Regions from separate parts of the Dyadobacter sp. HNCC25DJ187 genome, predicted to be linked through region 1. Evidence: riboswitches for the same ligand, from Rfam matches in the RefSeq annotation. Region 1 holds a riboswitch; the other holds the start of a gene.

Region 1 (4,199 bases):
GGCTCGTTCGAAATAGGAAAAGGAAGCGTCATAATCCAGTTTGTTTGTCAGATTTCCGCCAGCATTGAAACCAGCCTGCAACGTTTCAAAACTTCCATATTCAAGAAATGCATTGCCTTGTGTAGCTCCTTTTGATCGTTTGGTGATGACGTTGATAACGCCGCCCATAGCTTGTGAACCGTACAGCGAAGATGCAGGGCCTTTCAGCACTTCAATTCTTTCTATACCGTTGAGGCTGATCTGTGATAAATTGGTTGCTCCGGCAGGGCGTCCGTCAATAAGCAATAGCGTACGCTGATTCAATCCTGAAAACTGAGGTCGAAACCCGCGGATACCTATTCCCGACGATAAGTTGGGATATTGAATAACATCCACAGCCGCCGTTTTTCTGACGATATCTGTCAGATCCAGAGACGGTGTCATCTGTATATCCTCCTTGGATATGAGTGTAATTTGCTGAGCAATCCTGTCTTTCTTTGTTTCAAAACGGGTAGCGGTAACTACAACGGGATTAAGGAGATTCTCTGCGGATGAGTCGGGAACGATCTGTTGCGCACTCACAAGAGCGGGTATTGCGATCAGACTGGCAAGTCCGTTAATCAATGCGAATTTGTAAAATTTTATATACATAAATGAATTGGTGATAACGGTAGGATAGATTTGATATTTAACTCTGAAAGGCTTCATAGAGGGTTATGAGGCCAATGATAATAGAAAATGTACCCACAACGTAGTTCACGACTGTCAGGAAGAATTCCTTTCGTTTTGCAAATTTGTTAATGGAGTAAGCAAAGAAATAGCCATAAACCGACATGGAGACAATAATCCCCACACTCTGCAAAACAATAATCCAAACAGCAGTTGTCGCATCGCTGGCTGCAAGTGTAAGTGCAACAGCACAGGCGCCTCCTGTTCCGGCTAATCCATGAAACATACCCACTACAAATGAGCGGCTCCAGGTGGTTTCGGCGAGCGGGGTATGCTCGACAGTTTGTGTTTTAAAGTTTCTTCTGATCGCTACGATACCCAGCCAAATCATCAGTGGACCAACAAGCGTCTCGACCTTATCCGAAATGTCAAGGGATACGGATGATTTGAGAAGTAGTACTAAAATAGCAAACAGGATCAGCGTAAAAGAATGTCCCAAAGCCCAATGGGAAGAGCGCCAGATGAGTTTCCAGCGATGCGATGGACTTTTGGCATCGTCGGTCGCCAATACAGATACGGCAGCCATGTGGTCTGGTTCGAACGAGTGTTGAACGCCTAACAGTAATGAATCTACCAGTAAGAGATTAATCATTTTTGATTTGGATAAAATAACTTGCGTTTTGCAAGATGATTCGTTTATCCGTAAAGCCGGGGGGAAATGCAGGAGAAGACCAGACAAAAAATGCCAGCCTTATGCCACTTGCTTTTCTTCCCGAAAGCAAAACGGAAATATGGTAAACTGGCAGGTCTTCTGGCTCGTTCAGATCTTGGCGCCTTCCCGGGAGGTGGTAATGAATTATAAATGATGAATGAAGAGTTAAACGTATAACTTCTGGAACTCACTCTTAATTCTTCATTCTTAACTTAATTCCTCCCAGTGGCTCTATTCGCCAGGATCTCTTTTTATGAACTTACAGCAGCGGGTACTGCTCCGGATTTTCACCGGATTCCCTATTAATCGCACCAGGGGTGCAAACCAATCAACGCACAAAACTAGTCATTTCACAATTTATAATCCTACCTTTGCGGCCTGAAAAGTTCTTTACAATATTTTTCCAACATAAAAGGGTTTTACTAATCCAGTGAATTAATAGGGAATCGTGTGAAAATCACGAACTGTCGCGCAACTGTAAGTAACACCAAAGTTTGCATCAGAAGATGTACACTGGGACCATGAGGAAATGATGAATGAAAAATTAAGAATGAAGAGTTATTTGAAAAAGATATTCTATCATTCACTCATTTAAAATTGACCTCTCCCGGGAAGTACGATGTAAATGTTACAAGTCAGGAGACCTGCCTTTTTTTGTTGACAATGCTTTCGCGAAATAAAGCTGAGTCTGGTATGGAAATAACCGGTTGCATGGCAACGTGCCTTGTACCGTTGATGCTTATGTCCTGTAAGCAACTTCCACATTCTCTTTAATTCTTCGCGTTAGCAGGTAAAATCTGCAAGGAGCTTTTAACTCATCTATAACAAAGTTAAAAGTATGCAAAACGAAGAAAGCTGCTATCCGCGAACTGGTAGTGGTAAACAAATCTCCCCAACATCAAACGGTAAAAATTTACTGAATTTCACGTTATTTCTGTTTTTTGTGCTGGTAACAGCCGGTGCATTTGCTGACCAGCCAGGAAGTGTATCAGGCTTCGTCAGAACCGAATCCGGAGAACCTCTGACCGGGATTCATGTACGATTGGAAAATACCTCCTTCGCCTCTATTACCGATGAAAAAGGCCGTTTTGAGTTTAGAAATGTACCAGCCGGACGATATACTTTTCTGGCAAGCGGAGTAGGATATGATGCCCGTAAGGAGAACATTGAGGTAAGAAACAACAATGAAACCATTCTGGAATACCAGCTCAACAGCCGGACCAACGAGTTGTCTGAAGTAATGGTGAGTACAGCCAGAGTACAGACATTTTCGTCTGTCAATAAAATGGATGTTCCATTGCGAGACCTTCCCATTACGACCTCATCTGTGGGTGTGAAAACCATCGAACAACGCGGTATTGATGATTTGGGCGAAGCCATGAAAAATACTACTGGTGTACGCGCTAATAATACCTACGGTGGATTTCAGCATTTTACAATACGTGGTTTCTCCAACTTTGTCCTTCTGGTAGATGGAGTGCGTGATGAGCGCCACAATATTTCCACCAGTGCACCCAATACCAATCTTGCCAATGTAGAAAGTATTGAAGTACTGAAAGGACCAGCTTCTGTGCTGTTTGGTCACTCCGCATTGGGTGGTATCATTAACATTGTACGTAAACGGCCTACTGCAGGCTTGAAAGCAGATTTCTCTGCCAGTTACGGAAGTTTTAATACGCGTCGGATCCGGGCAGGGGCTGGCGGTGCTATCAATGATAAATTACGTTATCGCGTCGATTTTGGAATGTCAGATACAGATGGCTATCGTAAGTCGGGATCTAATACAAACAATGGCTATCTGGCCCTGGAATATACGCCCACTGAAAAGGATCTTTTTTATCTCACAGTTGGGGCTAACAAGGATATTTACGACACCGAAACCGGTATTCCTATGCTGGCAGGGAGCAAACTGGCGCCTGGCCTCAATGTGAATACACGCTACAATGATCCTCAGGATTTTCTGAAACATACCCGTTACGATTTCCAGTTGAAGTATGTGCGTCAGATCAATTCAAGACTCAGGCTGTCTAATCAGCTGTCTTACTATGACGATAATATAGACTATTTTTCTACCGAAGAACTGACCTTCAATTCAACCCTTGATTCGATTACGCGCTCATTTCCCTATTACTTCAATCACCTGACCAAGCCATTACAAAATCAGCTTGAACTGACTTACGATTTCAATACCGGACACGTGCAGCACAAACTGCTGGCTGGTTATTCACTGAGTTTACTGGATCGTAAGACCTACAACGCGAATGTGTACGGACCGGGATCGTATGTGACCATTCCGGTGAATAATCCGGTAGAAAATCAGGGGTTCAGAGGTTACAGTACCACCAATTACCGCGCTACAATGGAAAATGTCCATGGTATTTACGTCCAGGATTTTCTGACTATTTCGGAAAAACTGAAAGCGCTGGCCGGTCTGCGTTACGATATTTTTGATGGAAGATACTACACGGATAAAGTCGATGAAAACAGGAATGTAACAGAAAAAGGAGCAGAATCTACAATCTCTAAATCAGCACTTACGTATCGTCTGGGATTGGTATATCAGCCGATTGAAATTTTGTCTGTATATGCTTCTTATTCAACATATTTTAAGCCTTCCCGCCGAGTAGCACCTAATGGAGAAACTTTTGATCCCGAGACAGGTTATCAAGCTGAAATCGGAAGCCGGTTGGAGATATCCAACAGATGGTCGGGAAACCTTTCTCTCTATTACATGCGCAAGGACAACCAGCTTGAAAGCTTGCCAGGTGGCATTTTGAAACGCGTGGGTTCTGCAGAATCAAAAGGATTTGAAGCCGAACTTCATGGCAATCCGATCGCA
Region 2 (4,199 bases), on a different contig from region 1:
ATAAGCTTCCATTGTTATCCGACCAGTTTCCTAATGTCGTTACAAAAACGCCATCCACATAATCGCCTTTTGGTGCGGGATCGCTTTGGTTACAGGACCAGACTAAAAAAGACAGTGAAGCGGCTAAAATGCCCTTAGTAAGTTGTTTTTTCATATTCATGTTCAAATTTACTGATTCATCCGGTTTTCACCGGTGTTCTGATGGTGATTTATAATGTTGATGTTTCTCATTCAGCTTCCTGCTGACTTCACAGCAGAAGATCTGTAACTCAAAAGTAAATTAACAGCAAAACTTCTTCCCGGCATGGCGTTGCTTCTTACATTCAGGTAGAAGGTATTACTGATGTTATTCACCTGCCCTTGCACCCGAAGTTGCATATTGCCGAAATTACAATTGGTTTCTGCCAAAATATTAGCCAGTATATAACTATCCAGATATAACGAATTATCGGTGCGCGTAAATCTCCTGCTCACAGCCAGCAACTGGCCGGAAAGGCGGAAATTCCGGTACGCTCCGAATAAATTGACATTACCTGAATGCTTGGGCGTGTACGTTAGCTGCTTGCCTACAATATCTACTGCGTAGGCGTCGTATACCTTTTCCTGAGAACTGCGGGTGTAGGTGTAATTCACCTTTGCGCCTGTTTTGATTCTGCCTAAAGCAGCGTTCCAGCCTGCCTGTAACTCTATTCCTCTCGCCAGCACTTCATGCAGATTCTCTACTCTGAAACTATTACCGGGATTCCAGTAACTCCAGTTTTTGATACGATTATGATAGGCTGTTGCTGAAAAATTAAACAATTGATGACCAGCTACATATTGCTGCTCTAAACCAACCTCTTTGTTAAAACCACTTTCAGGTTTGATATCAGGATTGCCCAACGCTTTCCAATAACGTTCGTTGAGTGTAGGAACGCGGTAGCTTCGGGCGAGCGATCCTTTTACCCTCAGTGTGTATCTACTCGTCCGTATCAGCGGATATTCGGCTCCCAAAGAAGGTGTAAACGGTGGCTGGAAACCTGTCACAAACGCCTGTCGAAGATTCGCAGATACCAAAAGACCTGATGCCGTTTCCCAGCGTGTAAGTATAAAGAGATCACCCCGGTTCTCTGTAATTTCAGGGCGTTCGTATCCGGCAACCCTCGTCCGAAAATGGGTAAATTCGCCTCCGCTCTTCATCTGTATAGTCCCTGCATTTCCCACATTCCAATAAAAATCCTTCTCGATTCTGCTTCCCAGCTTGTCCGTGACGGCATGATCCAGATTAGAATAATCACCCGTAGCATAGTCGATGATATCCCGCACCCAGGAAGTCCGCACCGAAAAATCATTCCATTGGTATTTCAGCATGGTCCGGTATGCCGCTGTTTGGGTGAGTTCTCTCCCGGCCTCATTTTGAGGGTTGATCGTCAGGGCATTGTCGGTAAGCCACACATGGGCAGATAATTCGTGGTTATTGTTTGAACGAAGGAAAATGTCCTGTACAAGACCTTTCTGAAAAGTACGGGTCGGCAGCAGCGGCACACCCTGGCGTAAAGGCTCAGGGAAACTGTTTTTCATACTACCATAATAGATAGCTGTTTTTCCTGAAACAGTCCAGTTGCCCATCGCTGTACCATATTTGGCAAATACCTGCGTCTGACTATTTCGAAAACTCTCCTGCTGCCTGCCTATTGACACGCTGAAACCCTGTGCAGGAGCTGCACTATTCAGTAAAATACTTCCACCTACTGCGTCTGTCCCGACTATACTCGCAGCGGAACCATACTGAACAGCAAGCTGGTCAAAACCGGCAACGGGAATGGTGGAAAAATCGGACTGCCCTAAAGTTGGAGAATTGATATTGAGGCCATTCCACAATAGCGCGGTATGATTGGCAGAGGTTCCGCGAAAGGAAACAGTAGTGAGCGCACCCGGACCGTAGTTTTTAAAAGCAAGAGCTGTATTGTAAGCCAGTATATCAGCCAGATTCTGAAATCTGAACTGCATAAGCGTAACCGAATCAATTTTCTGCAATTTCAATCCGCTCATAAAGCGCTCCGGAGCCGTTCCCCTTACTATAGCAGGAGCAAGGACAATAGAATCCTTTTGAGCAAAAGACTGGTACGAAAGAGCACAGCCAATTACACACAGCAGACAAACATAAAAACCAACCATTTTAAACACCTTTAAACCAGATAGAAATACCATAATCCGGCTCTTCCTCCGAAAGCCGTTGTATCACAAGATGTGTTCAGGCAGGTCTCCTGGCTCAGTCCGATGATCTGTTGCCTTCCCGGAGCATTGTCAAAAGAAAAAAACCGAACGAGATAATAATTCTATCATTCGCTCATTCTTTCATTCATTGTCTCCAGTGGCTACGAAGATGCAGATTCATCTTTGATGGACTGTACAGTTGCGGGGACAGCTTTCGCATTAAACGAAATTCCCTTTTAAGCTTCTTTCTCATTTAGAGAGCATAGCACCAAAACAATACAAAAGTAGTGAATATTGAGGAGCTTACACGAAACTAAGATTTATCTTGTAATAGTGATTACACAGAGAGCCACAGAGAAAATCTGATTAGCAAGTGAGAAAGATCCGATTGGAAGTATAAACTCTGTGCATCTATTTTCATCTCTATGTACGTCTGTGTAACGTAATACTTACCTCGTAGTAGTGATTGCATTTTGTCGTCTGAGCAGTACCCCTGAGTACATTAGATAGAAATTCCCTGTTACATAAAATCGCGTAGCGATGTAATGTTGGTAGAAATCTGAGCGGTTGCGGTAATTACATCTAAATCCCGTCAGGGATGTAATATCAAATACCAGGGAACTATTTCTCTACCGATGTTGCATACCTGACGGCACTTTAAGGAAATCTGCACCCCAACCTTGCTACCAATATTACATGCCTCACGGCATTTTAAAAAGGTAAACTCTGCGATTCTCTTTTTGTCTCCGTACACCTCTGTGTAACCTAATCTCTATCTTTGTAAAAATCTTATTTCCCTTGACTGCCACAGCCGACAACCGCTTTACTTTCCCAGAATCTCAGAAAGGCATTATCCTGATGCTTGGAGCGGCATTTTTCTTTTCGCTTACTTCAGCTATATCCAAGCATATCGGAAAAGAATTCCATATAGTACAGCTTGTATTTTTCAGGAACATTGTCGGGGTTATATTCATTTTATCAAGTATCCGTAATCGGCCATTAGAACAAAAAGGAGGTGGTAAACTCGGACTATTGATTTTTCGCGGTATTGTAGGTACGCTTTCGCTATACCTGCTGTTTTACGCCATCCAGACGCTGGGCCTTGGACGTGCATCCACCTATCAATATACTTATCCTATTTTCCTCGCCCTGCTATCCTGGCTGCTCATAGGAGAAACGCTGAACAAAAGAGAATGGGCGGCTATTTTCATTGGTTTTAGTGGTATACTGCTTGTCTTCAGGCCTGATCTTTCGCTGCTGTGGCGGGACAATGTGCTCGGACTTGGTAATGCAGTATTGACTGCGATCTCGTATGTCTCGATCCGCCAACTTGGCTGGGTGTATGATTCCCGCGCTATTATTTTATCTTTTATGCTGAGTGGCATACTGATGCCGATTATCTCCATGCTGGTTGGAACCTATTTTCCAATGGACGGGCTGGATTTCCTGATCGGTACATTCAAATGGCCTGAAACCGCCGGCCAATGGCTCGCTTTTCTTGCATTGGGATTGACGGCTTTGATAGGACAGAAAATGCTTACACAATCGTTCAGCTACGATAAGGCCGGACGGGTTGCCGCCATTGGCTATTCCAATATCCTTTTCTCTGTGCTGATCGGTTTTTTCATGGGAGAAGCTTTCCCATCCATTTCTTCGCTGGCTGGTATGGGGCTTATTATTGCAGGAGGGATTATGGTATCACTGGCTAAAACCAAGCAGGTATGAGCCTGTCCGAGCTAAAAACCAGGTTCATGGATGAATCCCAGGCCATCAGCCAATTAATTCAATAAAATCTGCGTTATCCACCTATACGTACAAGTTATCAACATGAAAAAGCAGTTTTCCATCTATCCGCTCATTATTCTGGTAATTGCAGTCCTAACGGGCTTCCGTTCTGATGTAGCAGAAAAACCGGCAGACGCCATTCAATGGCTGACGATCGAACAGGCTTATACCAAAATGAAGTCGGAGCCACGCAAGATTCTGATTGATGTGTATACTGA

Evidence for each region. Region 1 has a riboswitch for cobalamin ahead of AC1XUE_RS16615 (TonB-dependent siderophore receptor). Riboswitches for the same ligand answer to the same signal wherever they lie in the genome.
Region 2: another riboswitch for cobalamin. It lies ahead of AC1XUE_RS22380 (TonB-dependent receptor plug domain-containing protein); the one in region 1 lies ahead of AC1XUE_RS16615 (TonB-dependent siderophore receptor).

The regions. Positions count from the first base shown of each region.
Region 1 covers NZ_JBXHAT010000002.1:1,349,099-1,353,297, reverse strand. Annotated here, with positions in the region: gene AC1XUE_RS16625 (TonB-dependent receptor plug domain-containing protein) at 1-630, opposite strand, end outside; gene AC1XUE_RS16620 (hypothetical protein) at 668-1,300, opposite strand; cobalamin riboswitch at 1,433-1,704, opposite strand; cobalamin riboswitch at 1,758-2,026, shown strand; gene AC1XUE_RS16615 (TonB-dependent siderophore receptor) at 2,199-4,199, shown strand, end outside.
Region 2 covers NZ_JBXHAT010000003.1:252,741-256,939, reverse strand. Annotated here, with positions in the region: gene AC1XUE_RS22385 (YncE family protein) at 1-154, opposite strand, end outside; gene AC1XUE_RS22380 (TonB-dependent receptor plug domain-containing protein) at 232-2,157, opposite strand; cobalamin riboswitch at 2,220-2,484, opposite strand; gene AC1XUE_RS22375 (DMT family transporter) at 2,995-3,921, shown strand; gene AC1XUE_RS22370 (thioredoxin family protein) at 4,024-4,199, shown strand, end outside.